2 linked regions of the Methylacidimicrobium sp. AP8 genome follow. The protein of the gene in region 1 binds, or shares a complex with, the protein of each later gene. Links are inferred from orthologs where the notes say so. Each region holds a gene or a part of one and is shown on either strand. Other genes may lie near its edges. The genes, in order: MTHMO_RS08750 and MTHMO_RS09900.

Region 1 (14,143 bases):
GCCCGACCTGCCGCGGGCAGGGCCAGGTGCGCGTGACGCGCGGGTTCCTGACCGTGGCCCAGACCTGCCCCCGGTGCCACGGCACGGGAGCCGTCGTGGAGCGCCCCTGCACTGCCTGCCGAGGGGAGGGCAGGATGAAGCAGACGGCGGAGATGACCATCAAGATTCCCGCCGGGATCGATGACGGCTACCGCTTGCGGCTGGCGGGGTGCGGAGAGCGGGGGGCATTCGGCGGGCCGGCCGGCGACCTCTACGTGGTCGTGCACGTCCGGAAGCACGAGATATTCGAGCGGCAGGGAAACGACCTCTATTGCGAGATGCCGATCAGCTTCGTGCAAGCCGCCCTCGGCGGGGAGGTCACCGTGCCCTGTCTGGTCGGGAAGGCGACGCTCAAGATTCCGCCCGGAACCCAGAGCGGCCAGATTTTCCGTCTGCGGGGCCGCGGTGTCGCCGATGTCCACGGTCGCGGGATCGGCGACCTGCTGGTCCGGGTGGTGATCGAGGTGCCTACGCACCTCAACGCGGAGCAGCGCGCCAAGCTCGAGGCTTTCGCGGCCAGCTGCGCGCCCGGGACCCATCCGCAGCACCAAGGCTTTCTCGAGCGGGCCAAGCGGTTTTTCGGTGGGGAGTGAGTCGCCGGGCTCCGGGCCGGCGCCCGCTGCTCATCCCGGAGGGACGGCGATGCCGCGCTGGTCGAGGAAGCCCCTCAGGTCGAGAGGAAGCGGGGCCGCGGCCTCCCACTCCTTTCCTTGCCAGCGGAAGCGGAGCCGGGAGGCATGGAGGGCGTGGCGCGGCAGGCCGAGATGCTCGGCCAGTTCGGGTCCCCACCCCTGCTCCGCGAACCGGAGGAAGAGGTGGGGATCGGGTCCGTAAATCTTATCGCCGATGATCGGGTGGCCGATCGACGCGAGGTGGACTCGGATCTGGTGCAGCCGCCCGGTCTTGGGATAGGCGCGGACGAGGCTGACTTCCGCGCCCGAGCTGAGCGCGCGTATCACCGTGACGGCCGGGGCCCCGCCAGGCCGGACACCCTGCCGGATCGCCACCGGATTCTCCGCGGAAAGGCCCAAATAGCCGAGGGGAGCGTCGATCTGGAGAAATTCGCAGGCGAGCTTCCCCCGGACGATCGCCAGATATTCCTTGTCGATGAGCCTCTTCTCCATGAGCCGGCCGAGCGCGGAGGCGGCCGCAGCGTTCTTGCCGACGAGCACCAGCCCGCTGGTCTCCCGATCGAGTCGGTTGACGAGGAAGAACGGAGCTCCTCCCCGCTCCTTGCCGAGCCAGCCGAGCACGCTCGGCCGGTCGTTCCGCCGTGTCGGGTGGGAGAGTAGGAAAGGCGGCTTGTCGACGACGAGGAAGTCCTCGTTTTCGAGGACCACCCGCGGCGGGTAAGGAGGCTCGAGGATCAGCTGCTGCATCAGGAGGGCCGGATGGGGGGAGCGGCAGATTAGACGATCGGAGGATCGCCGTCGAGGATCTCGACCGGGCAATCGGGGAGGACCGCGAAGAAGGAGCGGCCGTAGCGCTTGGTGAGGATGCGGGAATCGAGTATGGCGACGATGCCCCGATCCTGGCGGCTGCGGATCAGCCGCCCGATTCCCTGCCGGAACTTGAGGAGCGCCTCCGGCAGGAAATAGGAGAGGAAGGGGTCGCTCCCGGCGGCCTGGAGCCGCTCCGCCCGCGCCTGCGCCAGCGGATGGTCCGGCGTGCCGAACGGGAGGCGCGTGAGGATCACGCAGGAGAGGGCTTCCCCGGGGACGTCGACGCCCTGCCAGAAGCTGTCCGCCCCGAAGAGGACGGCTCCGGGCGAGGCGCGGAAACGTTCCAAGAGCCGGTGCCGGTCGGCGGTCCCGTCCTGGACGAGGAGCGGGAAGCCCTTTTCCCGGAAGAACGGCGCCAGACGCGAGGCCATGTTGAGGAGCGTCTTCCGGTTGGTGAAGAGGACGAAGGCCGCGCCGCCGCTCCGGGCGGTGAAGTAGCGGATCCACGCCTCCATCGCCGCTTCGTAGCCCGCGCCTTCCGACGGCTCGGGGATGCGGCTCGGCACGTAGACCTTCATCTGGCGCGCGTAGTCGAAGGAGGAATCGAGGAGAAGGGTCCGGGGTTCCCGCAGCCCCAAGGCCTTCTGGAAATAGTGGAATCGGCCGGCCAGGGTCAGTGTGGCGCTGGTGAAGATGAGCGCGCGCCCCTCCGCATAGAGCAGCCGCTCAAGAAGGGGGGCCACCGAGAGCGGAACGGCCTCGAGCCGCGTCCCCTCCGGAAAGCCGGGATCCTGGGTCTGGACCCAGTAGACGTGATCCGGAAGGGATTGATCGAGGAAGGCGGAGAATGCGGCGCGCAGGCCGGCCGTCTTTCGGGCATGGTCTTCGATCTCGCGCCGCAGATCGCGATCTTCGGTCTCCAGGGCTGCCTGCGTGATCGCCTCGGTGAGCGCGGCCAAGGGCTCGTCGAGCACGTTCGGCACCAGGCCGGGCCGGAGGATGCGGAACTCCCGGCCCTTGGCGCCGCCCATCGCGGCGTGCAGGCTCTCAAAGAAGGAGCCGAGGCGGGAGAGAACTTCCCGGAGAGTGCGGACGGCACTCCCCGAACGCACGAGCGAGAGAAGGCCCCGGCCTGTCCGGGGCGAGTGGAGCCGGTGGAGAAAGGAGCGGGTCTGCCCCTCGGAGAGCGAGAGGCCCAGATGCCGGGCGGCGACCGCCTCGACCTGGTGGGCTTCGTCGAAGATCACGAAGTCCTTGGCGAAGGAAAGATCCTCACTCGGGTCCGCGCCGAGCCCGCCCGCCAGCAGCGAGAAGAAGAGCGCATGGTTGACGATCGTGATGTCCGCCTCGGCACTCCGTTCGCGGAGCCGCTGGTAGAAGCAGCGGGGATTGTTCTGGCAGCTCCTGGCCGTGCAGAGCTGGGGCTCCGAGCAGAGCCGGCTCCAGAGGCCGGGTTCCGGAGGGGGATCGAGCTCCTCCCAGCAGCCGGTTTCTGTTGCGAAGGCCCAGCGGGCGATCCGCGCGACCTCGTCGGCCTCCCCGGGAGCGAAAAGGTCTCCCCCGTAGCGGAGCGCCTGCTCGATCCGCCGCGGGCAGAAGTAGTTCCTTCTTCCCTTGAGCAGAACGGCGGTGAAGGGGCCGGTCAGCTTCCTGAGCAGAGGCAGGTCCCGGTGGAAGAGCTGCGCCTGCAGGTTGAGGGTGTGGGTCGAGACGACGCCGCGCTCACCCCGCTTCCGCGCGCAGCGCAGCGCTGGGAAGAGATAGGCGAGGGTCTTGCCGGTGCCGGTGCCTGCTTCGACCGCCAGGACGGCCTTTTCCTCCAGCGCCGCGGCCACCGCCTGCGCCATGCGTTGCTGCTGGGGGCGGAATTCGAAGTGGCGGGCGGCAGCAAGCGGACCCCCGGGCGAGAAGAATGCGGCGGCCTCGTCCGCGAGGGAGAGGGTTGGGCCGGAGGCGGTTTGCGCGCGGCGGCCGTTTCGTTCCGGGCCGGAGGATGGGGTGTCTACGTCCATCGCAAGCGGGCGTCGGCCAACCGCTCTTCCAGCTCGGCGATCACCCGCCGCTCCTCTTCTTCCCCCCGGGCCGAGAAGGTGACGCTCCAGCGCAGGTAGGCGCCAGCGTCATCCCAAGGGACCGTGGAGATCTGCCGCTCAGTAATCAGCCACTCTGCCGCGCTTTCCGCCGTCGGGAAGAAGATCTCCCCGTGCGCGGTTCTCGCCGAGCGGGGCGCGGGCGCGTAGAGGAAAAACGAGGCGTCCGGCTTGCGCACCGGGCAGCCCAACCGGCAGAGGGCCTCCGCTAGGAGGTCCATCCGTCGCGCATACTTCTGCGCGATCCGCCGCGTGATCTCCGGATGGTCCAAGCCGTAGGCGAAGGCGTGCTGGATGGCCAGGAATTGGCCCGAATCGGTGTGGTCCTTGACGTGCGCATAGGCGCGGACGAGCCGGGCGTCGCCGGCAACGAAGCCGCAGCGCCAGCCGGTCATGTTAAAGTTCTTGCTCGCCGAGTGGAGCTCGAGGCCGACCTCCTTGGCTCCCGGGATCGAGAGGAAGCTTAAGGGCGATCCGCGGAAGACCAAGCCCGCATAGGCGAAATCGTGGACCACGACGATCCGATGGCGATGGGCGAAGGCGACGACTTGTTCGAAAAACGAGCGGGTCGCCGTGGCGCCGGTGGGATTGTTGGGGTAGTTGAGCACCAGGACCTTGGCGCGTCGCAGCCGATCGGAGGGGACCGATGCCAAGTCGGGCAGAAAGGAGTTCTTCTCCAGGAGCGGGAGCGGATGGATCCGGCCCCCGTAATATTGGGCGTGCGTCCCGAAGACCGGATAGCCCGGCACGGTCATCAGAACGACGTCGCCCGGATCAATGAAACAGGCCGGCAGGATGGAGAGGGCCGCCTTGGAGCCGATCGAATGGCAGATTTCGGTCTCGGGATCGACCGAGACGCCGCAGACCCGCTCGAGATAGCGGGCGGCCGCCTCCTTGAGCCGCGGCCCTCCGTTGTCCGCATAGCCCCGGTTTTCCGGCTTGCGCGCCTCCTCGGCCAGCCGTTCGACGATCTCCGGCGGCGCCATGTCGTCCGGCTCGCCGACGCCGAAGTCGAGCAGCTCCCTTTCCGGATGCTTCTCGCGTGCTGCCCGCTTGGCCCGCTTGATCTTCTCGAACTTGTAGATTTCGGTCTCTTGGCCGAACCGGGCTCCGCCGATTCGCTGCGCGAAGGCGCTGGCAGGAAAGGAATCCATAGGCTGGCAGACGGGTGTATCCTTTCTCCACTTTTACGCGGCTGGGCTGGCAAAGGCAATCGTCCCTCTCAGGCCGAGAGGGCCGGGGCTGCGCCCGCAGGCGCGGCGGCTGATCGATCGGCCCGCCTTTTTCTCCAAGCGGCGGGTTGGGAATCCGGCGCCGGGCCTGGTACGCTCTCCGGCGGAGGTTCCTTGGCGATCATCCCCGCACCCGGCTCCCGATTCCGGCCCGCCCACCTGCGCACCCTTGCGCTCTTCCTGGCGGCCGGCTTCGGGATCGCCGTCGCTGCCGGCCCTTCCGGAGCCCGGGCTTTTGAGCTGCCGGTCCAGCTCGTCTGGGCCCGCCAGTATTACACGCTCTTCCTGGCCAAATCCCGCTCGGGCCAGGGCCCCCTCCAACCGTACGTGCGGTGCCGGGTCTACCTGCAATTCCATAACTGGGGTGCTGCCGTGCGGCTCCCGATGGCCCACGGAGAGCGGCCGGATTACCCGAATATCCAGTTTCGCGTATGGCGCAATCAGGACCCAATCCCCTTCGAGAGAAGGGCCTTTCCGGGCTTGGGGGCGGAAGATGAATACAGCATCCATTTTGACGCGGGCGAAAGCGTGCGGGTCACCTACGAATATGTCGAGCAGGTAATGCGGCACGACCCGGTCAGAAAGATCGATGTCTTCGAGGACACCTGGGGCTTCCTCGGCTATCGCCCGCCCTTGGAGGACTGGTGGATCGTGGTCGATCTCGGGCAGATGTATACCCAGTACCAAGCCTCGCCCGGCTTCGGAGAGAGCCCGGGCCGGCCCCTGCTCTCCTACAGGACCTTTTTCAACCGGATCTTCCGCGTCTCTCCGTCGGGCTACCGGAGCCGCGGGACCCAAATCTGGTGGCGCTTTCAGGACGTGAATGAGGAGCAGATGCACTCCTTCCCCAAGCTGCGGGTCGAGTGGCAGGCCTGGTACCGGTAGAGCGGGAGGAAGCGGCCGGGCCGCCGCGCGCTATCGCCAGAGGCGGTAGGCGGCATAGAGGAGGAAGACCGCGAACGCGCGTTTGGCATAGACCGCCGGGATGGCTTGAATGAAGAGGGAGCCGAGAGCGGCCCCGGCGGCCCCGGAAACGGCGATCACGGTGAAGAGGCTCCAGTCGATCTGCTTGAGCGTCCAATTCGCGAGGCTTCCCGCCAGGGCGATGGGCAGGATGAGCGCGAGCGAGGTGCCGACTGCGGTGTGATAGGGGACGGCGAAGGCGAGGATCAGGACCGGGACGAGAATGCTGCCTCCGCCGATGCCGAAGCAGCCGCTGGCGAAGCCGGCGGCTAGGCCGAGCAGAACGAGCGCGAAAAGGTGCATGCTCAAGTGATAGGGAGATGGAGCGAGCAGGTCGAGCCCGGCCGGCCCCTTTTCGTGGTCGGCCCGACGGGGGTCGGGAAGACCGAGTTCGCGCACGAGCTCGCGGAGCGGTGCGGAGCCCGCCTCCTTTCGATGGACTCGATGCAGGTGTATCGCGGCCTCGACCGCGGCACGGCGAAGCCGTCTCCGGAGGAGCGCGCGCGGTTCGGCTATGGCGGCATCGACCTGGTGGATTGGCGCGCATCCTTTTCGGCGGCGCAATATCGGGACCATGCGCAAGCCTTCCTGGAAGCTTGCGAGCGCCGGGGACATCCGGTGGTCGTGGTCGGCGGCACCGGCCTCTACTACCGGAGCCTGGTGCGGGGGCTCTGCGCGGCCCCGCCCGGCGATCCGGCCCTGCGGCGGGAGCTGGAGAGGCTCTCGGTGTCGGAGCTGGCGGAGCGGCTGGCCGCCGTCGATCCCGAAGCCTTCGCCGACGTCGACCGGCGCAACCCGAGGCGCCTCATCCGCGCGATCGAAGTCAAGGAGGCGAGCGGAATCTCGATCCGGGAATGGCAGGCGCGGACGACTCGGCCCGTGTTGCGGCGGTTCCGTACCCTTTGGCTGGAGCGGCCGGCGGGGGCGTTGCGGAAGAGGATCGCCGCCCGCGTCGGGTCGATGCTCGCTTCGGGATGGATCGAAGAGGTGGCTGACCGGCTGCGGGAAGCGGGCCCGGATGTCCTCTTCCGCTGCCCGGCGATCGGCTATGCCCGGATCGCGCGGTTCCTGGTGCACGGCGGCAGCCGTGAGCGCCTCGCGGAGGAGATCGCGGCGGATACTTACCGGTACGCGAAGAAACAGTTGACTTGGTTTCGAAAAGAGTCTAGTGTGAGGTATTGGTTGATGCTCGAAGAGCATGCTCCTCTTCCTTGGTGTTCCCGGTCCGCTGAGTAGCGTCGTCCTCGGGGTCGTCATCCAGACCGGATGAGAACCAGCGATCGCTCCGCGGAGCAGGTTCTGCTCGTCGGGCTGGAGCTTCCGAACCAGAAAGAGCCGCGGGTGACCGAATCCCTCGAAGAATTGGGGGAGCTCGTCCGCAGCGCAGGGGCGACGGTCGCCTCCCGGGTCGTCCAGCGGCTTCCGACGCCCACCGCCCCGTACTACATCGGCCGGGGCAAGGCCCTGGATCTGTCGCGAAAGTGCCAGGAGCACGGCATCCAGTCTGTCATCTTTGATGACGAGCTCACCCCGGCACAGAGCCGGAACCTGGCGAACCTCTTTTCCCGCAAGGTATTGGACCGGACGCAGCTCATCCTTGACATCTTCGCCCAGCGGGCCAAGACCCGGGAGGGGAAGATCCAGATCGAGCTCGCACAGCTCCTCTACCTGCTCCCGAGGCTGACCAGGCTATGGAGCCACCTCTCTCGGCAGACAGGGGGCATCGGCACCCGGGGTCCCGGGGAAACCCAGCTCGAGGTCGACCGGCGGCGCGTCCAGCAGCGGATCGCGCGCTTGCACCGGGAGCTCGAGGCTGTGCGGCGCTCCCGATCGGTGCAGCGGGAAGGAAGGAACCGGCTCCCCTGGTCGACCTTCTGCCTCGTCGGGTATACCAACTCCGGGAAGTCAACGCTCTTCAACCGCTTGACCCGGTCGGACGTCCTGGTCGAGGACAAGCTCTTCGCCACGCTCGATCCGACCATCCGGCTCTTGTCGCTGGGCGGAAAGCAGCGGGCATTCCTGACGGACACGGTCGGCTTCATCCGGAAGCTGCCGCACAACCTGATCGATTCGTTCCGCGCGACCCTGGAAGAGGTCAAGGAGGCTGACTTCCTCATCCATCTGGCCGACGTTTCCGATCCGAACGTAGAGGAGCGGATCGGCGACGTCCGCCGCGTACTGGAGGAGCTCGGGGCGCTGCAAAAGCCGACGCTCCTGGTTTGGAACAAGATCGATCGACTATGCGGCCCGGCGCCCCTCCGGCGCCTCCTCCGCCTTTATCCCGGTAGCCTGGGGATTTCGGCCCGGGACGGCTCGGGGATCCCCGAGCTGCTTTCCCGGATCGAAGATTGGTTGCGGGGGAGGTCGCTCTTTGTGCGCTTGCGCCTGCCGCTCCAGCGCGGCGATCTGCTGTCCCGGATTCATCGGGAAGGGGAGCCGGTAGACGTCCGCTACCGGCCCGAAGGGGTCTACGTGGAGGCATGGATCCCGCCTTTCTTGCAAACCGCCCTCGCTCCCTATATCCTCGCCGAGCGTGGCGCGGCGGATTCAGGAGATGTTGCCGGCGGAGCGCCCGCTCGAGCGGATGGCGGCGGGCGGGCCGGGCGGCCTCAAGGATTCGGAGCTGCTGGCGATTCTCTTGGGGAGCGGTAGGCGCGGGCTCTCGGCCGTCGGGCTGGGGGAGGAGCTGATCGAGCGGTTCGGCAGCCTGCAGGCCTTGGGAAGGGCGTCGCTGCCGGAGCTTGCCCGGTGCAAGGGGGTGGGTCCGACCAAGGCCGCGCGGCTTGCGGCGGCTTTCGCGCTGGGCGCCCGATCCGCTCAGGAGGAGCTTCTCGGCCGGAAGATCGAGCGGCCGAAGGATGCAGTGGAGTTCCTGGGGCCGCGCCTGCGGCTTTCGCCGGTGGAGATGCTGCTGGCGGTCCTGCTGGACGCCAAGGGGAGGGTGCTCGCCGTCGAGGAGATCACCCGGGGGACCCTTAACGAGAGCCTCTACCACTCCCGGGAGGCTTTCCGCGCGGCGATCGCTCACAAAGCCCATTCGGTGCTCTTCGCCCATAACCATCCTTCGGGCGACCCGACGCCTTCGGCGGAGGATATCGCGATCAGCCGGCGGATGCAGCGTGCAGGCGAAATCCTGGGCATCGAAGTCGTCGATCACCTGATTCTCGGCGGATCTCGCAGGGGCGAGCTTCTCTACTACAGCTTTCGGGAGAGGGGAGGGGCATGATTCATCCGACGGCCATGGTCAGCCCCAAGGCGGAGCTGGGCCGAGAAGTGCGGATCGGACCCGGGGCGATCGTCGAGGCCGGGACGGTGCTCGGCGACCGGTGCGAGGTCCGTGCGTATGCGGTGATCGCCGCGGGAACGCGGATGGGACCGGGAAACCGGATCGGCTACGGGGCGGTTCTCGGCGCCGAGCCCCAGGATCTCTCTTGGGACGGCTCCCCTTCGCGGGTGGTCCTGGGGGAAGGGAACGTGATCCGCGAGCATGTCACCATCCACCGCGGGGCCAAGCCGGAGACCGAAACGCGGATCGGCGACGGCAACTACCTGATGGTCGGATGCCACGTCGGGCACAACTGCGTCGTCGGCGACCGGACGATCATCGTCAACCACGTCCTGCTGGCTGGCTATGTTCAGGTGGGGGATCGGGCGTTTCTGGGCGGAGGCTCGGTCTTTCACCAGCACGTGCGGATCGGGGAGCTTGCGATGGTGCGGGGCGGGATCCGGATCGGGATGGATGTTCCCCCCTTCCTCATGGCGGTGGACGAAAACGAGGTCTGCGGCGTCAATCGTGTCGGGCTGCGGAGGGCGGGGTTTTCCGAGGAGGTCCGCCGGCGCCTCGAGGACGCCTACCGGGTTCTATACGAAAGCGGCCGCAACGTCTCGCAGGCGCTGGAGGAGATGGAGCGGCGCTGGCCGGACGACGGCGAGGTGCGGCGGATGATCGCCTTCATCCGCGGCTCCCGCCGGGGGATCTGCATGCCCCGCCGACGCCGGCGGCGGTCGGCGCCGGAAGCCGAGGGGAGCGTAACCCCTTCCTAATCCCCCGGCCGGCCGATCTCTCGGGCGAGGGCGGCGACGGTGGCGGGATCTTCCAAGGTCGTCGTGTCCCCCTGGATGCGGCCGCTGCGGACGAGCTCCTTGAGGAGCCGGCGCATGATCTTGCCGCTGCGGGTCTTGGGAAGGCCGGTGGTGAAAAAGATCTCCTTTGGGCGGGCGATCGCGGCGATTTCCTCGGCGACGTGGAGGCGCAACTCGTTCTTGAGTGCTTCCGAGGGCGTCTCCCCTTGCCGGAGGATGACGAAGGCGACGAGCGCTTCCCCTTTTTCCGGGTCGGGTTCGCCCACCACCGCCGCCTCCGCGACCTTCGGGTGGCTCACCAAGGCGCTTTCGACCTCGGCGGTGCCGATGCGGTGGCCGGCCACGTTGAGAACGTCGTCGACCCGGCCGGTGATCCAGAAATACCCGTCCGCGTCCCGGCGGGCGCCGTCGCCGGTGCAATAGACCCCCGGGATCTGGCTCCAGTAGGTCCTTCGGTAGCCGTCCGGGTCCCCGTAGATGCCCCGAAGCATGGAAGGCCAGGGGCGGCGGATGACCAGCTTCCCGTGCGCGCCGGGGGGAACCGGGTTCCCTTGATCGTCGACAACGGCGGGATCGACGCCGAAGAAGGGAAGGGTGGCCGAGCCCGGCTTGCAGGGAGTCGCCCCCGGCAAGGGAGCGATCATCACGGACCCGGTCTCCGTCTGCCACCAGGTGTCGACCACCGGGCAGCGCCCCCGGCCGATCTTCTCCCAGTACCAGACCCAGGCTTCCGGATTAATCGGCTCCCCGACCGATCCGAGGAGGCGCAGCGAGGAGAGATCCCAGGGCTCGGTCCATGCCTCCCCCCACCGCATGAAAGCCCGGATCGCCGTCGGCGCCGTGTAGAGGATGTTGATCCGATGGCGCGCGATCATCCGCCAGAACCGGTCGGGCTGCGGGAAGTCGGGCGCGCCTTCGTAGAGGAAGACCGAAGCTCCGTTCGCCAGCGGCCCGTAGACCACGTAGCTGTGGCCGGTCACCCACCCGATGTCGGCCGTGCACCAGAAGAGATCCTCCTCCCGCACGTCGAAGAGGTACTTGGTCGTCAGGGCGCAGCCGAGAAGATAGCCGCCGGTCGTGTGCACAATCCCTTTCGGCTTCCCCGTGGTTCCGCTGGTGTAGAGGATGTAGAGCGGGTGCTCGCTGTCGAGCGGGCGGGCATCGCAGCGGTCGTCGACCTCGGCGAGCTCCTCCTCGATCCAGAAGTCGCGCCCTGGCCGCATCGGCACGGGCTCCCCCGTCCGCCGGACGACCAGCACCCGCTCGACCTGGGGGAGATCGGCCAGGGCTTCGTCGATCCGCTCCTTGAGCGGGACGATTCGTCCCCGGCGGTATCCTCCGTCGGCCGTGACGACGACCTTCGCACCGCAGTCGAGAATCCGGTCTCGGACCGACTTGGCGCTAAAGCCGGCGAAGACGACGCTATGCACCGCCCCGAGGCGCGCGCACGCGAGCATGGCGACCACCGCTTCCGGAAGGAGCGGCAGGTAGATGACGACCCGGTCGCCGGCGGCCACTCCGCTCCGGGAGAGCAGGTTCGCCCACCGGCAGACCTCGGCATGGAGCTGCCGGTAGGTGAGCGTCCTCAGCTCTCCGGGCTCCCCCTCCCACACGAGGGCCGCCTTGTTGCTGCGGGGCCCGGACAGGTGGCGATCGAGGCAGTTGTAGCTGGCATTGAGCTTTCCGCCCAGGAACCAGCGGGCGTGCGGCGGATCCCAGGCCATGAGCTTCTTCCATGGCTCCGACCAGTCGAGCTCCGCCGACATCCTCGTCCAAAACGTACCCGGCGACTCGATCGATTCCCGGTAAAGCCGGCGGTAGTCGTCCAAGCGCCCGATCCGCGCGCAGGCGGCAAACTCCGCGGGCGGAGGGAACACGGGCTCGGTTCCCGCTACGGGGGCCGGATGCGGGGGCGCCGATACGGTGGTGCTCTCGGAGGCGGCTTCGCTCATTTTCTTCGGACGCCGGCGGGCCGGCGCTGCTGCCGGGGTGTCGACACGATAGGAACCCCGGAGCCGAAAAGCAAACCCGGAGGCCCTTGGTTTTCAGCGGCCGTTCCGGTAAGGCGGAGGATCCGGAACGGGGCGCGGCCGACGGCGATCCCTATACCCCTTCCCCGGCCATCATCTTCCGGATGCGCGGGACGTGCCGGCCGCCTTCGAACGGAGTCTCCAGGAAGACCCGGACGATCCGAAGCGCGGTCTCCTCGGGGATGAGCCGCTCGCCGAGGGCGATCACGTTGGCGTCGTTGTGGGCGCGACCGAGGCGTGCCGACTCCTCGTTGAAGCAGTAGGCGCAGCGGATCCCCCGGACCTTGTTGGCGACCATCGCCTCACCGTTTCCCGAGCCGCCCAGGACGATGCCGCGGTCAGCCTTCCCTTCGGCGACGAGCACCGCCGCGGGCCGGACAAAGTCCGGATAGTCGTCGTCGGGCCTCGGCGCATGGGTGCCGCAGTCGATCACCTCGTGGCCGAGGCTCTTGAGGAATTCCTTGATCTTCTCCTTGTAGGCGAAGCCGGCGTGATCCGATCCGATGGCGATTTTCATGTGGGGCGGCTCTTTTTTCTAGCGCGAGGGACTGCGGGGATAAAGGCCCTTTTTTGTTCCCCCGCCCCTCAGCTGTTGATCTGCGTCTCCAGCTGCGCGATCTCGTCACGCAGGAGGGCGGCCTCCTCATACCGTTCTTCTCTGACCGCCCGGCGCAGGCTTTCCTGGAGGTCCTCCAGCCGCCGCTGGTAAAACTGATGGCGCAGGAACTTGGGGGGCATCTTCCCCTTGTGGATAACGCCCTTGTGCATATCGCGCAGCATCGACTCGACGGCCTCCGCGAAGACTTCGTAGCAGTGGGCGCAGCCGAGGCGCCCGGTCTTCTTGAAATCCGATTGGGTGAAGCCGCACTGCGGGCAGGTAGGCTCGTTCCGGGCGAGGAGGCGCTCCCCGTCCGGCGTACCCCCCAGGAGCATGTCGGCCAGCGAGAAGACGGAGGGGTCCGACACGCCTTTCTCCTTGGCGCACTTTTCGCAAAGATGGACTTTTTGCACCTTGCCGCCGACAATTTGCGTGAGATGCACGGTGGCCGGTGCCTCGCAGAAATGGCACTTCATTGCTGCTGCGCGGCTCGCATTGCCGTTGGCTCTCCTGATTCATAAATAAGGGTGCCGGTGCTCCGGGTCAATGAGCGAAAACGGAGCAGGAGCTTCTGCGTCCAGCAACCCGGGCGCCCCGTGCCGATCGTCCGGCCGTCGATCTCGGTCACCGGGACGATTTCCGCCGCCGTTCCGGTCAGGAACACCTCGTCGGCGACAAAGAGGTCGTAGCGGGTCATCTCGCGCTCCGCGACCTCGATCCCCTCGCTTTGCGCCAGCCGGAAGATTTCCCGCCGGGTGATCCCCGGCAGCGCTCCGGCGGAAATCGGTGGGGTGACCACCCTCCCTCCCTTGACCGCGAAGATATTATCCCCGGAGCATTCCGCCACGTATCCGGCCTCGTTGAGGAGCAGGGCTTCGTCCGCGCCCGTAGCGGCCGCCTCCATCTTGGCCAAGATGTTGTTCAGGTAGTTGAGGGACTTGATCGCCGGGTCGAGGGCGGACGGGGAGACCCGGCGGACGGCCGCAGTATGGAGGCGCAGGCCCCTTTCGTAGACCGAGGCGGGGTAGAGCTGGATCGCGCTGGCGATGATGAAGACCGTCGGCTGCGGACAGGACGCCGGGTTAAGCCCAAGGTCGCCCTTGCCGCGGGTGACCACAAGCCGGATGTACCCGTCCCATAGAGAATTGCGCCGGCAGCATTCCAGGACCGCGCTCCTCAGCTCCGCCCGACTCAGCGGGATCGACAAGCGGATCGCCTTGGCCGAGTCGAAGAGGCGTTCGAGATGCTCTTCCAAGCGGAAGACGCGGCCCTCGTACGCCCGGATCCCCTCGAAGACGCCGTCCCCGTACAGCAAGCCGTGGTCGAACACCGACACCTTGGCGTCGGCTTCGTCCACGAACGCCCCGTCCAAAAAGATCTTCTTCGGCTTTTGCTCGTTCATTGGCCTTCCCGGCCGCCAGCCCGGCCTCATCCTCCGAAAGGCGGTCAGAGCTTCATTTCCGATCCCGGCGGGCGAAGCAAGCTCGAATTCTCGCTCCGGCCCGAAAAGGCTTCGGGCTCCTGAGCCTCCTGCGGTTCCGCGGGGGCGCGCGGCCAGGCGGCGGGCTCCAGCTTCCCTCCGGTTAAGACCAGCTGCCGATCCCCCTTCCGGGCCAACCGGACATCATGGGTGGCCATCACCAGGGTCTTGCCTCGGCTCCTCTGG
Region 2 (14,141 bases), 250 kb from region 1 along the record:
CACCATTCGCGGATCGACCTGGCCTCCGCCCTGGGGAGGAACTCCGCGGTTCATCATGGTCGATACCGATCCCAATCAGCTTTTGGCCAGGGGGATGACCGCGGACGGCGTCATGAGGTCGCTGAGCGATCAGAACATCGATCTCCCCTCAGGGGACATCAAGATCGGGGAATACGACTATCTGGTCAGCGTCAATAACGTTCCGAAGAAGGTGGACGATCTCAATAACTTTCCGATCCAGAAGGTCAACGGGCAGATCGTCTACCTCCACGACATCGGCCATGCGCGCGACGGGGGTGCCGTTCAGTGGAATGTCGCCCATGTCAATGGCATCCCCGCAGTCATCCTCCCCATGCTCAAGAACGGCATGGCGTCGACCCTCCAGCTCGTCGGGGATCTCCGAAAGCTCCTCCCCAAGTCCTTGGCCGCCGCCCCCGAAGGGATCGACATCCGCACGATCTTCGATCAGTCAATCTTCGTCCGCGAATCGGTGCAGGGGGTCGTGAAGGAAGGGCTGATCGCCGCGACGCTCACCGGAATCATGATCCTGATCTTTCTGGGCAGTTGGCGCAGCACCCTGATCGTCCTCACCTCGATCCCCCTCTGCATCCTGGTCGCCCTCTTCATCTTGAGCCGGATGGGCTACACCATCAACATCATGACCCTGGGCGGCCTGTCGCTCGCGGTCGGAGTGCTGGTCGACGATGCGACCGTGGAGGTGGAGAACATCCATCGGAACCACGGGCTCGGGAAGCCGCTGATCCAGGCGATTCTCGACGGTGCCGCACAGATCGCCAATGCGGCGTTCATGGCGACTCTCTCCATCTGCATCGTTTTCACCTCCGTGATCTTCCTCGAGGGTCCGCCCAAGTTCCTCTTCACGCCGATGGCCTTGGGGGTGGTCTTTGCGATGCTCTTCTCCTACTTCCTGTCCCGGACGCTTGTCCCGACGATGGCTGACATGCTGATCAGCGCGGAGGAAGCGGAGAAACATCGCCGGTCGGCCGAAGGAAAACCTCCGAGCCGGTTTCAGCGCTTCCATCAGAAGTTCGAGCAAGGCTTCGAGGCTTTCCGCGACCGTTTCGGCGAGCTCTTGCGCTTGGCGCTCCACCATCGTGCCGCGGTTTTCGTCCTCTTCGGGATCCTGGTTGGGATGACCGGTCTCGTCCTACCCGTAGTCGGGCGGGATTTCTTCCCATCGGTCGATGCGGGCAAGTTCCGGCTGCACGTCTTCACGCCACCGGGAACCCGCATCGAGAGGACGCAGCGGATCTTCGGCCAGATCGAGCGCTACATCCGCAGCGTCATCCCCGTGGAAGAGACCGACTCGGTCGTCGACAACATGGGAATCCCGTTTTTCTATCCGGCGGCCCTCGCCTACAGCGACACGATCAACGAAGGGACTTTCGATGGAGAGATTCTCGTGTCCCTCAAGGAGGATCATCGTCCGACGGCCTATTACGTGAAGAAGTTGCGGGAGGAGCTGCCGCTGAAATTTCCCGGCTGCCGCTTCTTCTTCCAAGCGGCGGACATGGTCAACCAGATCCTGAACTTTGGTTCGGCCGCTCCCATCGACATCCAGGTCGAGGGGAAAAACGAGAAACTCGTCACCGACGTGGCGCAAAAGATTGAAAGGAGGATTCGCAAGATCCCGGGAGCGGTGGACGCGATCGTCTATCAAATGCGGCAACCCTATCTGCACATCGAGGTTGACCGGATTCGGGCGCTCGACCTGGGGATGACCCAAAAGCAGGTCGCCGACAACGTGCTCAACCACTTAAGCTCCAGCTATGTCGTGGCTCCCAATTACTGGGCGGACCCGGAGACGACCATCAACTACCCGCTCGTCGTGCAGAGTCCGCAGTTCAAGCTCGATTCCCGGAACTGGCTGATGAACCTCAACGTAGGCTATCCATCGGAAGAGATCTATTCCCGCTTGCTGACGACCCATCTCGAGCCGCAGCTCATCAGCAATCTCATAGAGCTGCGCCGGACCAGGAAGGCAGCGGTCATCAGCCACTACAACATGAAGCCGCTCAAGAACGTCTTCGTGAACATCCAGGGACGGGACTTGGGTGGAGTTGCCGGCGACGTGCAAAAGGTCGTCGACGACTTCAGCAAAAAGCTTCCTCCGGGATACGATATCCATGTGCGGGGGCAGGCCCAGAGCATGAACAGCGCGTTCCTCCGGCTGGGCTTAGGAACGGTCTTTGCAATCGCGATGGTCTATTTCTTGCTTGTCGTGAATTTTCAGGGATGGCTCGACCCTTTCATCATTCTGACCGCGCTGCCCGTTGGAGCCTGCGGGATCGTCTGGATGCTCTACTTGACGGGAACGACCTTCAATGTCCCCTCGCTCATGGGCACGATCATGACGGTCGGGGTGGCGACCTCGAACAGCATCCTGCTGATCACCTTCGCGAACGAGGAGATGCGCAATGGGAACGACGCGACCACGGCGGCTTGGCTGGCGGGAAAGATTCGGCTCCGGCCGGTGATAATGACGGCGGGAGCGATGATCCTGGGGATGCTGCCCATGTCCTTGGGGTTGGGTGAGGGAGGAGAGCAAAACGCGCCCTTGGGAAGAGCGGTTATCGGCGGCTTGCTTTTCGCTACGGTCGGCACCTTGTTCGTGGTGCCGGTGATTTATTCCCTCATTCGCGGGCGTCCGGAGAGAAAGGAATGAATATGCCCGAAGGTTTCGAGCCGGTCGAAAACGGAAGCGGCCTTGTCCAGGGGGGGCAGGAGACGCCGCAATACCCGGACAAGCGATGGAGCCGGGCCCATCAGGGTGCAGACGGGGTGATCGAGCCGCCGTCGGCGCCGGAAGTCGCTCCGGAGGAGGTCGGCTTCACCGGCAAGTCGTGCGGCAAGCTTCCGAAGGGGAGGGGGATTTATCGCTTTGCGGTTCTTTTCGGCGGAGCCTTGCTCGCGTTGTTCCTGATCGGGTTGATTCCAAGATTGTTCAATAAGATCGCGCTCCATCGGGCGATGCTCGCAGGGGAAAAGATCGCCGTGTCGGTGACGTTGCCGGAGAAGCCGAAGCCCCTGACCGATCTTCTCCTGCCCGGGACCGCGAGGGGCTACTACGAGACGCCTATCTGGGCACGGGTCAACGGCTACATCAAGAACTGGTGGGTCGATATCGGCGAGCGAGTCAAGGAGGGACAGCTGATGGCGGAGATCGATGCGCCCGATATCGACAAGTCGGTCGAAGCATACGAAGGCGCCCTCCACTCCGCGGAAGCGAACCTTGTCATCGCGCGGATTACGCTTGACCGATGGAAGGGGCTCATCCTGACGCGGGCGGTCTCCCAGCAGGCTCTCGACGAAAAGCAGGCGATGTATGACGCCGCTCTTGCTCGGGTGAACGCGGCGCGCGGGCAACTTCAGCACTACGAGCAGCTGAAGTCGTTCGAGAAGATCCTAGCCCCGTTCACGGGGATCGTCACGGCCCGCAACATCGACGTGGGCACCCTGGTGTCCTTGGGAAGCGAGAAGGGCGTGCATGAACTGTATCGGGTGGCCGTCAACGACCTGATGCGCGTGTATGTCGCCGTTCCGCAGAACTACGTGCCGCAAATTCAGGTAGGGAGTTGGGCCGACGTGACCGCCTCCGAGTTGCCGGGCGTCGTCTACCACGGGATCGTGGTGCGGACGGCCCAGGCGGTTGATCCTCTCTCGCGGACGCTCCTCACGGAGGTCGATGTCGGCAATCCGGACGGAAGGATCGTCGTGAACATGTATGTTGACGTCATCTTCCACCTTCCGACCGCGAGCACGCTTTTGCTGGTGCCCGTCAATTCGGTCGTCTACCGATCGGATGGAAACTTCCTGCTCGTCGTCGACAAGGATTCGAAGGTTCGTTTTCGAAAGGTGGAGCTCGGCCATGATCTCGGCAATCAGATGGAGATCACCGCAGGCCTGAGACCGGATGAACGGGTCATCCTTAACCCTCCGGACTCGCTAGAGGACGGTGACCCGGTCGTGGTCGCGGCCGACCTCTCGAAGGCGGCAGACGAAAAATCGAAAAAGAAGGGAGGGCACGAAGATCGTGGCGCTCGGTGAGGCTACTAGTCATGGGACGAAGGCGGTCGGGGAGGGAGGCGGCGTTCGGAAGGCGGACGAGCGTGTTGCCTTTTTTAGCCTGGAATCGCCGGGGAGAAGCTGGGTATTCCCCTACGGACGGATTCTCTTTGCGCATGCGGATACCGAAGGACATGTCTTCTTTATGCGGACCATCAGCCACGATCTCTGGGTGAGGGGTCAGAAGCTCGGACAGTTGATTACGCTCTTTCAACGGGAGATGGTTGCCGATATTCGGCCGGGAAGCAACGAGTGGGGGATCGTCGAGGAGATCGAAGTCAACGAGAATCCGGCGGGGATGTTTCAGTAGGATCGGCTTGTCAGATGTCGGAGCCCATCGGAAGCGGCCGCCGTCGTCCGGTGAGGATCGGAATCGTGGGGTCAGGCGCGGTAGGCTCCTATTATGGCGCTCGGCTGGCCCGGACGGGTTGCGACGTCGCCTTTCTCCTGCGCAGTGATTGGGAGGCGGTGATCGGGCGGGGGCTTTGGATTGAGGACTATCCCAAGGAAGCTTTTCGTCTCCACCCGGTGCAGGGATTCCGCCGGAGCGAGGAGATGGGGTCGTGTGACCTTGTCATCATCGCTCTCAAGGCGACCGCGCGGGATGCGCTGCGGGCCCTCCTGCCCCCGCTTCTCGGCCCGGGGACAGCCCTGCTGGCTTTTCAGAACGGTTTAGGAAACGAGGAGTGGCTGGCACAGGAGTTCCCCGGCCGTCCGATTCTGGGCGGAATCGTCTTCGCCTGCCTGACAAGGATAGCGCCCGGAAAGGTCAGAAACAGCGCCTTCGGCAGGATCGAGTTGGGGGGGTACTCTGGGGTGACCGAAGCACTCCTGCGGGAGGTTGGTGGACTTTTTGAACAGGCTGGCGTCCCCTGTACGCGTGTCGAGAACCTCGAGGCCGCCCGTTGGCGCAAGCTTGCGTGGAACATCCCGTTCAATGGCGTCTCGGTGGCCGTCGGAGGATATGACGTCGCAGAGATCCTGCGCGATGCGCAATTGCGTCTCCTCGTAGTCGGCCTTATGGAAGAGGTCGCGGATATTGCCGAAAAACGCGGACTTCCGTTTCCGCAAGATTGGATAGAGCGGATGATGGCCGAAACCGCTCGGATGGGACCGTACCGGCCCTCGACACTCCTCGACTTTCTCGCCGGCCGGCCGATCGAAGTGGAGGCGATCTGGGGGGAGCCCCTGCGCCGGGGGGCCGCTGTTGGTGCGCGTACCCCCCGATTGCAGACGCTCTACGCGCTCCTCCGTTCCCTAGGCCGTCATCCGGCGAAGAGACTCGCCCGCCCTACGCCGTGGTAGCCGGGGACGTCTCGGAGGGTTCGTTCTCCGCACCTTCGGGCGTAAAAATCAACGCTCCTTCGCGAAGATCGACGGCGACCGTCTTGGCACCCACGAAGCGCCCGCGGAGAATTTCTTCGGCCAGCGGGTGCTCGACATATTTCTCCACCGCGCGCCGCAGCGGCCGAGCGCCGTAGGTCGGATCGTAGCCCTTTTCGATCAGGAAATCGGTTGCCGCCGGCGTGAGCTTGAGGGCCAGCTTACGGCTCTTCAAGCGGGAAGTAACCTTCTCCACCTCGAGAGCAACAATCTTGACCATGTCTTCCCGGTTAAGCGGGCGGAAGACAACCAGCTCGTCCACTCGGTTGAGGAACTCGGGCTTGAAAGTCCTCTTGGCCGAGTCGATCATCCGATCCTTCATCTGACCGTATCCGGCCTCGTCGCGCTTGGCGGTGAAGCCGAGCACCCCATGCTTGAGACCGGATTCGACTCCGACATTAGAGGTCATGATGATGATGGTGTTCCGGAAGTCGATCTTGCGGCCGAGGCTGTCGGTCAAGATGCCGTCTTCCAAAATCTGGAGGAGAAGATTCCAGACGTCGGGATGCGCCTTTTCGATTTCGTCGAAAAGGACGACGCTGTACGGGCGGCGCCGCACCTTTTCGGAGAGCTGTCCGCCCTCCTCGTAGCCCACATATCCCGGCGGAGCCCCCACGAGCCGGGAGACGTTGAACTTCTCCATATACTCGCTCATGTCGAGCTGGATGAGTGCGTCGGCGCTCCCGAAGACATGCTCGGCCAACGTCTTGGCGAGCATAGTCTTGCCGACCCCCGTGGGTCCGAGGAAGATGAAGGAGCCGATCGGCCGCTTGGGATCCTTAAGATCGGCCCGGGATCGCTGCAGCGCGCGAGCCAAAGCGTCGATCGCCTCATCCTGACCGATGACGCGGGCTTTGAGCTCCTCGGCGATCCGAAGGAATCGGTCCTGGTCCCGTTCCGTGATGCGGGAGATCGGAATTCCGGTCGATTTTGCCACCACCTGCATCATGTCATCCTCGGTGATGACGATCTCCTTCTCGTCGCGATTCTGCCGCCATTCGGCCAGCACGCGCTCCAGTCGCTCCTTGCTCTCGCGCTCCTTGTCCCGCAGTGCCGCGGCCTTCTCGAAGTCCTGGAGCTTGATGCACTCATCCTTCTGGCTGCGCACCGCCGCCAGCTCCGCTTCGAGCTCCTTCACGTTGGGAGGTCTCATGGTCGCGGCGATCCGTGCGCGGGCTCCCGCCTCATCCATGACGTCGATCGCTTTGTCCGGGAGAAATCGCCCCGTCAAGTAGCGTTCAGAGAGCTCGACGGCGGCTTCGATGGCTGCATCGGTAAAGCGGGCTTTGTGGTGCGCCTCGTATTTTGCCTTGAGCCCATGCAGAATCTGCACCGTCTCCTCGCGAGAGGGAGCCTCGACAAGCACGGTCTGGAAGCGCCGCTCGAGCGCGGCATCCTTCTCGATGTACTTCCGGTACTCCGCCAAGGTCGTCGCTCCGATGCACTGGAGCTCGCCTCGGGAGAGAGCCGGCTTGATGATGTTCGAGGCATCCATCGCGCCTTCCGCGGAACCAGCTCCGACGATCGTATGCAGCTCGTCGATGAAGAGAATGACGTTCTTGCTGCGGCGAATCTCCTCCATCACGGCCTTGATTCGCTCCTCGAACTGCCCGCGGTATTTGGTCCCGGCCACCATAAGGGCCAGATCCAGGGTGATGACCCTCTTATCCCGCAGCATCTCCGGAACGTTGTCGGCCGCGATCTCCTGTGCCAATCCTTCCACGATCGCCGTCTTACCGACGCCCGCCTCTCCGATGAGCACAGGATTGTTTTTCGTTCGGCGGCAGAGAATCTGCATGACCCGCTCGATTTCGTTCTTCCGGCCGATGACGGGATCCAGCTCATGACGGCGCGCCAGCTCGGTCAGGTCCCGCCCGAAGGCCTTGAGCGCCGGTGTCTTGACCTCCTTCTTCGTCCCCGTCTCGGTTCCGCCGGCAAATGCGGGCTCGGACGCTTCCTCTTCGTTGCCCTCCGAGGCGGAGAAATTCGGGTCGAGCTCCTTCAGAATCTCGTTGCGAACCCGCTCGAGATCGATCTCCAGATTCTTGAGAACCCGCGCGGCAACCCCTTCCCCCTCCCGCAGAAGGCCGAGAAGAATATGCTCGGTTCCGACGTAGCTGTGGTTGAGTCCCTTAGCTTCCTTCTGCGCGAGCGCGAGCACCTTCTTGACCCGCGGTGTGTAGGGGATAGGAGTTGTGGGCTTGCCCTCGACTTCCGTGGTCATCTGCTTCTCGAGCTCGGTACGCACCGTTTCCAGCTCGATGCCGAGCTTCTGGAGCACATTAACGGCCACTCCTTGGGACAGTTTGATCAATCCCAGCAGCAGGTGTTCGGTTCCCACGTAGTTGTGGTTGAAGCGCTCCGCTTCCTTTCTGGCCAATGCCAACACCTGCTGTGCTCGCGGAGTAAAGTTTGTCATGGGTCTTCCTCTCTTGTTTAACTATGCAACGGCGTGGAGAGTTGTCCAGTTTCCGGAGGGGGCACGTCCCGAAGGCGCGCTCGGAGAAAGTCCGCACGCAACGCGTCCCGCTCCCCCGTGGACAGCTTTTTTTCTTGGGAAAGTTGCAAATGCGCTGGCTGCGTCTGGATCAGGCATTCCTCATCGACGACCGCCCGGCAGCGATCGGGGAAGAGTCCCATATCGATGCCCAAACGCAGCAAGGAAAGGAGATTGAGGGCTTCCTTGGAAGAAATCGTGTACGCATTGCCAAGGATTCCGTAGGCGCGGCTGACCTGGTCGATGACGAGCCTCGGCCGCTCCTCCATCAGCTTCTGCCGGGCATTCTCCTCGTGCTGGACCACCTGTGCGATCACCTTATGCATCCGCTCGAGGATCTCCTCCTCGCTTTCTCCAAGCGTCATCTGATTCGAAATCTGGAAGAGATTTCCCAACGCCTCGGTCCCCTCCCCGTAGAGACCCCGCACGGCGAGGCCGATCCGGTTGACCGCCTTTATGATCTGGCCGATCTGCTCGCTAAGGACGAGCCCGGGGAGATGCATCATCGCCGACGCCCGCAATCCCGTGCCGACGTTGGTCGGACAGGCGGTGAGGTAGCCCAGCTTGGGGGAAAAGGCGAACTCGAGCTTCTCGTCGAGCTCCGTGTCGGCTTTGTCCGCGATTCGCCAGGCGGCCTTCAACTGGAGTCCCCCTTTGAAGGCTTGAATGCGAAAATGATCTTCCTCATTGATCATCAAGCTGATCGTTCGAGCGCGGTTGACCACGACCCCGCTGCCGGCGTTGCGGCCCGCATGCTCCCGGCTGATCAGATGCTCTTCCACCAGGACCTGTTTTTCCACCGGGGTGAAGTGATCCATCGAGTCGCAAAGAACAGCCTCCTTCATTCCGGTCAATCCCACCGCCGCGGGCAGAGCCAAGGCCAGGACCTTCTCCCGTTCGGCTCTTCTGGCCCAACCGGGGAAGGGGAAACGGCTGAGATTTCGAGCGAGCCGGATGCGGCTCGAGAGAACGATGCGGCTGCCCTGCTCTCCGGCATGGAGCCACTCGCAAGGAAGCTGCAAAAGCGCCTGAATCTGACTCTTCAAATCATCTCACCTTAGCCGAAGGTGGCCGCCCCCGCAAGAAAGGCCCGTTTTCTTTGTGCCGGCCCCTTCCGGCGACACGGACCGAGGCCGACCTTCCATGCGCCGCGAGCCCTTCGATTTCCGCAAACAGAGCGATCTTCGGCTCGACGCGGGCGATCGCCGAGCGCGTGTATTCGACGAGGCTGGTACGGTGGAAGAAGTGGTCCATCCGGAGCCCGTCGAAGGCACGGGCGGATCCGCCGGTGGGCAGAGTATGGCTCGGGCCGGCCAAAAAATCTCCGGCGGCTACCGCTGAGTAGTCTCCCAAGTAGATCGCGCCGCAGTGGCGGACTCGCTTGGCCGCGGATCGGGGATGGCGGACGGCCAGGCTCAGGTGCTCCGGTGCGAACTCTCCGACGAGGTCAAGGGCCTCTTCCAGGGAACGGGTCAGGACGAAGAGCGCGTTGTCGCGCAGGACCGATTCCACCATGCTTCGTCGAGGCAGCGTCTCGATCTCTTCCTCGATGCGGGACAATACCATTTCCAACATCTTTGCGCTTGGGGTGAGAAGAAGAATCCGGCTGGAGCTGCCGTGTTCGGCCTGCGCTAAGAGATCGGCGGCCACGAACTCCGCCCGCGCCCCTTCGTCGGCTACGACCGCGACCTCGCTCGGACCCGGGAGGAGGTCGATCGCGACCAGTCCGAAAAGCTGGCGCTTCGCCTCGACCACATAGGCGTTTCCCGGTCCGAAGATCTTGTCGACTGGACGGATGCTCTCCGTGCCGTAGGCGAGCGCCGCAACCGCTTGAGCCCCGCCCACCGCGTAGACCTCCGTGGCTCCCGCGATGCGAAGCGCATAGTAGAGAACGGGATGAATCGGCGGGGGACTAACCGCCACGATCTCCCGGACTCCGGCCTCCCGGGCGAAAGGGATCGTCATGATGGCCGTGGAGATCAAAGGGGCGGTTCCTCCCGGCACATAGACTCCGATCCGGTCGAGAGGGAGAAAGCGTTCACCGACCCAGGCGCCTTCACGGTTCCGCATCCGCCAGTCCCTCGGCCGCGAAGCACGTGCGAACCGGCGCACGTTGCCGAGCGACCAGCGCAGGGTCTTGCGGACCGGCGCAGCAGGAGGCTCGGGCGCTTCCGTCCGGCAAAGCTCCGAAGGTGTCAAGGCTATGCGGTCGAGCTCTGCAGTGAGCTCGACAAGCGCCTGGTCCCCTTTGGTTTCGACCCGCTGCAAGATAGCGCGAACCCGCTCGGCGAGCCCGGGATTCGGGAAAGTCCGGCGGCGGAGTTCCCGGCGGAGCACGGTAGGATCTTCCCGGTCGCTGCGGAGAACTCGGTAAGGGCTCGTCACAAGTCTCTCTTATAGCAGATCGCACGCCGATCTCCCGCGAAATTTTATCTCCGCCGCGGCAGCCGCACGCCGATCGATCCTCCGGAGGCCGCTCACCCTTTGGCCATCGGGGAGAAAGAACTGGCTTTCCCTTCGAGTCCTGATGTAATGTCAGGTTTATGGGAGCTCCGGGAGATCGGGGTCGGCGCGCCCGCCGGCACGATCGACACGTCGGTTTGGGAGAAAAAGCATGAAAACAAACGGCTTTGTCAGGAAATCGACTCTGTTGTTGGCCGCCCTCGGCCTGATGGGAGGCTTTTCTCTTTGGCCTCTCCATGCGCAGCACCAGCATCACGGAGGAGCCAAGAAGGGCGACGCCGAGCAGTCCGCCGAGGATCAGGACGAGCATGAAGGCCCCGAAATGGGGGGGATGGAGCACGGCATGAAGTGCGGCAAAGGGGGGATGGGAGGCATGAGCCACGGGATGGCCGGCATGGGTGGCGGAGGCGGGGAGAACTGGGATCGGATCCTCCAGGAGGTGGAAACCACGAAGAACCCCAAGGCCACCGCCCGCAAGCTTCGGATGAAGGCCGATTTGATGAAAGCCGACGCCGAGGTCCTGGAGAAGTACGCTAAGGAGCTCGAAACCGGGAATCCGTGAGGGCGGTTTCCTCCGGTCGGCGGCATGGTTTCCCCGCGTGGTCGGATCGGAGGGCTCTTCGCTTTCCGTTTCCGGCGAAGCAAAGGTCGGCGGACGGAATAATCTTTATCCACGCCGGGGGCCGTGCCCGATCTCCCATTCTATCATACTCTTATAAAACTTATTCTTATCTTTCAATAACTTATTCTACGGAAACGCACAGAATACCATGAAAAATACCATGCGCTCTCACCTCTGCTGCATGCCCATCTCTACGACCGCTTAGAACTCGTACTTCTCTTTGCGCTGGATGAATGCGTCACGGCCACCCTCTAGGATGCGAGCGACTTGGTCACGAATCTCAGGAACGTCAATTGAGCCTTGCGCTTCCAAGCCGAGGCTCCCGTGGTTCTCAGCCGCTGTGAACACTCCAATCCACTCAGCATCACCGAACACTGGAATGTTCGCATTGTGCGTCGCAAACAAGAACTGACGGCTGGTCTTTGCCCCTCTCAACTCGGCTACGATCCGATCCGCGATGAAGGCGTTGTCCAGGTTGTCTTCCGGCTGATCCACCACAAGGGGATCAGCGTTCTCAAGCAATAGCATGTGCAGGACCGCCGTGCACTGCTGGCCCATCGAGAGCTTGCTGAGAGGCCGAAATGCCGGATGGGATTGGTCGTGCGAAACGTTCAGGAAGATTTCCACACGATGCTCTAGTTCCAATGCCTCCATTTCCATGAGCTGAGACGGTTGAAGCTTGGTGAGAGCTTCGGCCACCATTTGCGTGACACCCCAGTCGCGTTGCACGTCGGCAGCGCCATTCCGAATCGACTGAGCTAACGACAATGGACTAATCGCCTCAGCCTCCTCAATGAACGAAAGCCGCTTTTCGCCAATGCCATCAAGCTTGCAGCCTAACAGGAAGTTCATTAATGGCGTTCGGACAGCTTCCGGCACGATTTCCACCTTGAGCTTTCCTTCAAGCTTCTTATTCAGCTTCTTTGCAGCCCTTTGCAAAGCCTGTATGCGCTGACCACGCAAATCAGATAGCTCGGCCAATAGGTTGCGTCGCTCCTGACGTAAGGCTTCTAGCTGAGACTCATGAGTGGAAACCCGCGACCTCAAGGGCTTGATCCGCTCGATATCCGCTACCAATTTTTGATAGGCAACACCGACCTCCTGCCCGTTCTTTCCAGCAGCAGCAGGTAACGACCGAAGCGCTTTTTCTAGTTCGGCGTCGTGCGCTTGGATAGCCTGCTCCCATAAGCCATACTGTGTGGTGAACTGTCCTCTCCGGTCGTCAAGCAAGGCCTGCATAGCAGACAGATGCTCGGCAAACTCCTTCTTAAGTTCGTCCAGCGTTTCCCGCATAGAGGACAACTGGGCAGCGTCTGGCAACCCATCCAATGCCTCATCGCTGATGAAGCCAAGGTCAGGCAAGCTATCACGCATTGATGAAAGCGTGTCGTAAAAACTCTGTACGCTATCGCGCGCAGCCTTCGCAATCTCACGCTCGCGTGCCAACAATGGGGTCTTGGCTAACTTGTCCTTGATACCAAGCTCTTCAAACCCGCGAAGCTGCTCTTCCAACTTCGGTAAACGCTCAATCTGCGTATGCAGCTCGTCAAGGTAAGAAAGGGCCTTTGTGAGTTTCTGCTGATTTTCCGTTAAGCGCCGACGTACGCTATCGACCTTCTCTTCATACTTCGTGTCCGGAGGCAGGAAGCGATCCAATAGTTGCAATCGACTAGCCTCATCTCGGGCCAACTCGTAAATTTCGTTCTGCCCGTAAATGTCGATACAGGGAAGCAAGTCGCGCGGATGCAAAGTGGAGACATTGCCATCCACGTCGCGAACTATCGGAGGCTTGGCGTAACGGCGCGAGATGGTATACACCCTGCCATTCTGAGCGGAAGACACTACAGTCAGCTCAACACGGCCAGCCGCGCGACCAAGGTTCTCATTGATGATATCTTGGTGGTACTTCAGAGCCAGCCTGCCCTTAGGTGGTACACCCAATGCAAAGCGCAGGCATTCAAGCAACGTTGACTTACCCGTCCCACGGCCGCCGATCACCGTGTTGAGGTGGTCGGAAAAATCTATGCGGACACCATCAAGGTAACCGCCATCCACGGTCATGCGTACAATCTTGCCAATTGGGCTCGGTGCCTGCTGCGAGTTAAGCCGAACTCGCGATATCGGATCGAGGAAGGCGACCTTGAACGCAGCGAACGTAGGCCGTGTCATCTTGACCAAGCATGTTGCGCTGGGATGATCCAAGTCATTAGGCTTGGCCACATCCTTGGCATTGATCGCGGCCACAGGCCGTTCACGACGGTAGTTGTCGTCCTTGTTCAAAAACACCCTGCGATAAAAGCCATCTTCAACGCCCGCGAGGTCGTCTATCGACCCAGGAATCTGGGCCGCGCGCAACTTGGGATGCTTCCATACGTGGTCCAGTCGGTTTTTGAGCAGTCCGTTTTTCTGGGTGCAGTGTGCAGCGTAGATGAAGCCACCCAGTCGATCGACCTCTTCGATTAACTTTTCTGAACTTAGCTGAGAAGGTCGGATCCCATCCGCCGGATCACACAGCTCGAGGCGACCGAGGTAGCGTTCAAGCTGCTGCACCGTAGTGTCCTCAGGGAAGAGGCAGACGTAGTGAGTCTTATCGTTTGATGCGATCTCGAAGCCCGGGAACAACACAATGCCGTGCTCTCTTAGCAGCTGACGCAACGTATCGACGCTAGCCACGTTGCCGTGATCGGCTAGACCGACAACCTTAATATCTAACTCAAGGCACTTTTGAAGCAGCGCTTGGTTGTAACTGCATTCATCCAGACCGTGATCAACTCCTCTGTAAGAGCTGTTATAGCCGACAGGATTTACCTGTAGCGCGCATCGCCAGAATCGTGCGTAGGTGTATTGCTCGCCCATATCCCTAATCACTACAGCTATCAACCTAACCGCGCTGCCACTGCCGCAACATGACCAGCCAATGCAGTTACAAACGTCCTAAGACTGGTCATCGACGAAAGCTCCGTGAAATCTCCGGTATTTACCGCGCTACGCTTTGCAGCGATGACAGCAGCGGTAGTGTAAAGCTGTTCCTGTACAAGCCGCTGGCACAACAAGTCATACCGCTTGAGGTAAGACGCCCCATTAAACTCA

Evidence for each region.
Region 2: the proteins of MTHMO_RS08750 (region 1) and MTHMO_RS09900 are in contact, whole or in part, in a crystal structure (PDB 8WTB), measured with the Bacillus subtilis proteins. The link is inferred for Methylacidimicrobium sp. AP8 from one-to-one orthologs.

What each region holds. Positions count from the first base shown.
Region 1 is NZ_LR797830.1:1,868,378-1,882,520, reverse strand. Bases 11,210-14,143 are described here. They hold MTHMO_RS08750 (UvrB/UvrC motif-containing protein), read right to left. Parts: upstream 12,954-14,143; coding sequence 12,465-12,953; downstream 11,210-12,464. Other genes in these bases: MTHMO_RS08740 (ABC transporter ATP-binding protein), read right to left, coding at 13,924-14,143; ilvE (branched-chain-amino-acid transaminase), read right to left, coding at 12,950-13,879; MTHMO_RS08755 (ribose-5-phosphate isomerase), read right to left, coding at 11,953-12,396; acs (acetate--CoA ligase), read right to left, coding at 11,210-11,801. In the rest of the region: molecular chaperone DnaJ, read left to right, coding at 1-632; MTHMO_RS08805 (RluA family pseudouridine synthase), read right to left, coding at 663-1,418; MTHMO_RS08800 (ATP-dependent DNA helicase), read right to left, coding at 1,448-3,328; MTHMO_RS08795 (LL-diaminopimelate aminotransferase), read right to left, coding at 3,484-4,725; MTHMO_RS08790 (hypothetical protein), read left to right, coding at 4,918-5,688; MTHMO_RS08785 (sulfite exporter TauE/SafE family protein), read right to left, coding at 5,719-6,069; tRNA (adenosine(37)-N6)-dimethylallyltransferase MiaA, read left to right, coding at 6,076-7,002; GTPase HflX, read left to right, coding at 7,033-8,418; DNA repair protein RadC, read left to right, coding at 8,351-8,992; lpxA (acyl-ACP--UDP-N-acetylglucosamine O-acyltransferase), read left to right, coding at 8,989-9,810; more of acs, read right to left, coding at 9,807-11,209. UniProt on the Bacillus subtilis protein: Activates the phosphorylation activity of the protein-arginine kinase McsB. Is required for the delocalization of competence proteins from the cell poles.
Region 2 is NZ_LR797830.1:2,116,674-2,130,814, reverse strand. What follows is about bases 6,960-9,891. They hold MTHMO_RS09900 (protein arginine kinase), read right to left. Parts: upstream 9,013-9,891; coding sequence 7,906-9,012; downstream 6,960-7,905. Other genes in these bases: hisD (histidinol dehydrogenase), read right to left, coding at 9,014-9,891; MTHMO_RS09905 (ATP-dependent Clp protease ATP-binding subunit), read right to left, coding at 6,960-7,888. Outside these bases: MTHMO_RS09925 (efflux RND transporter permease subunit), read left to right, coding at 1-2,686; MTHMO_RS09920 (efflux RND transporter periplasmic adaptor subunit), read left to right, coding at 2,683-4,068; MTHMO_RS09915 (hypothetical protein), read left to right, coding at 4,055-4,396; MTHMO_RS09910 (2-dehydropantoate 2-reductase), read left to right, coding at 4,411-5,391; more of MTHMO_RS09905, read right to left, coding at 5,378-6,959; more of hisD, read right to left, coding at 9,892-10,351; MTHMO_RS09890 (hypothetical protein), read left to right, coding at 10,581-10,991; MTHMO_RS09885 (TrlF family AAA-like ATPase), read right to left, coding at 11,253-13,907; MTHMO_RS09880 (PaeR7I family type II restriction endonuclease), read right to left, coding at 13,928-14,141. UniProt on the Bacillus subtilis protein: Catalyzes the specific phosphorylation of arginine residues in a large number of proteins.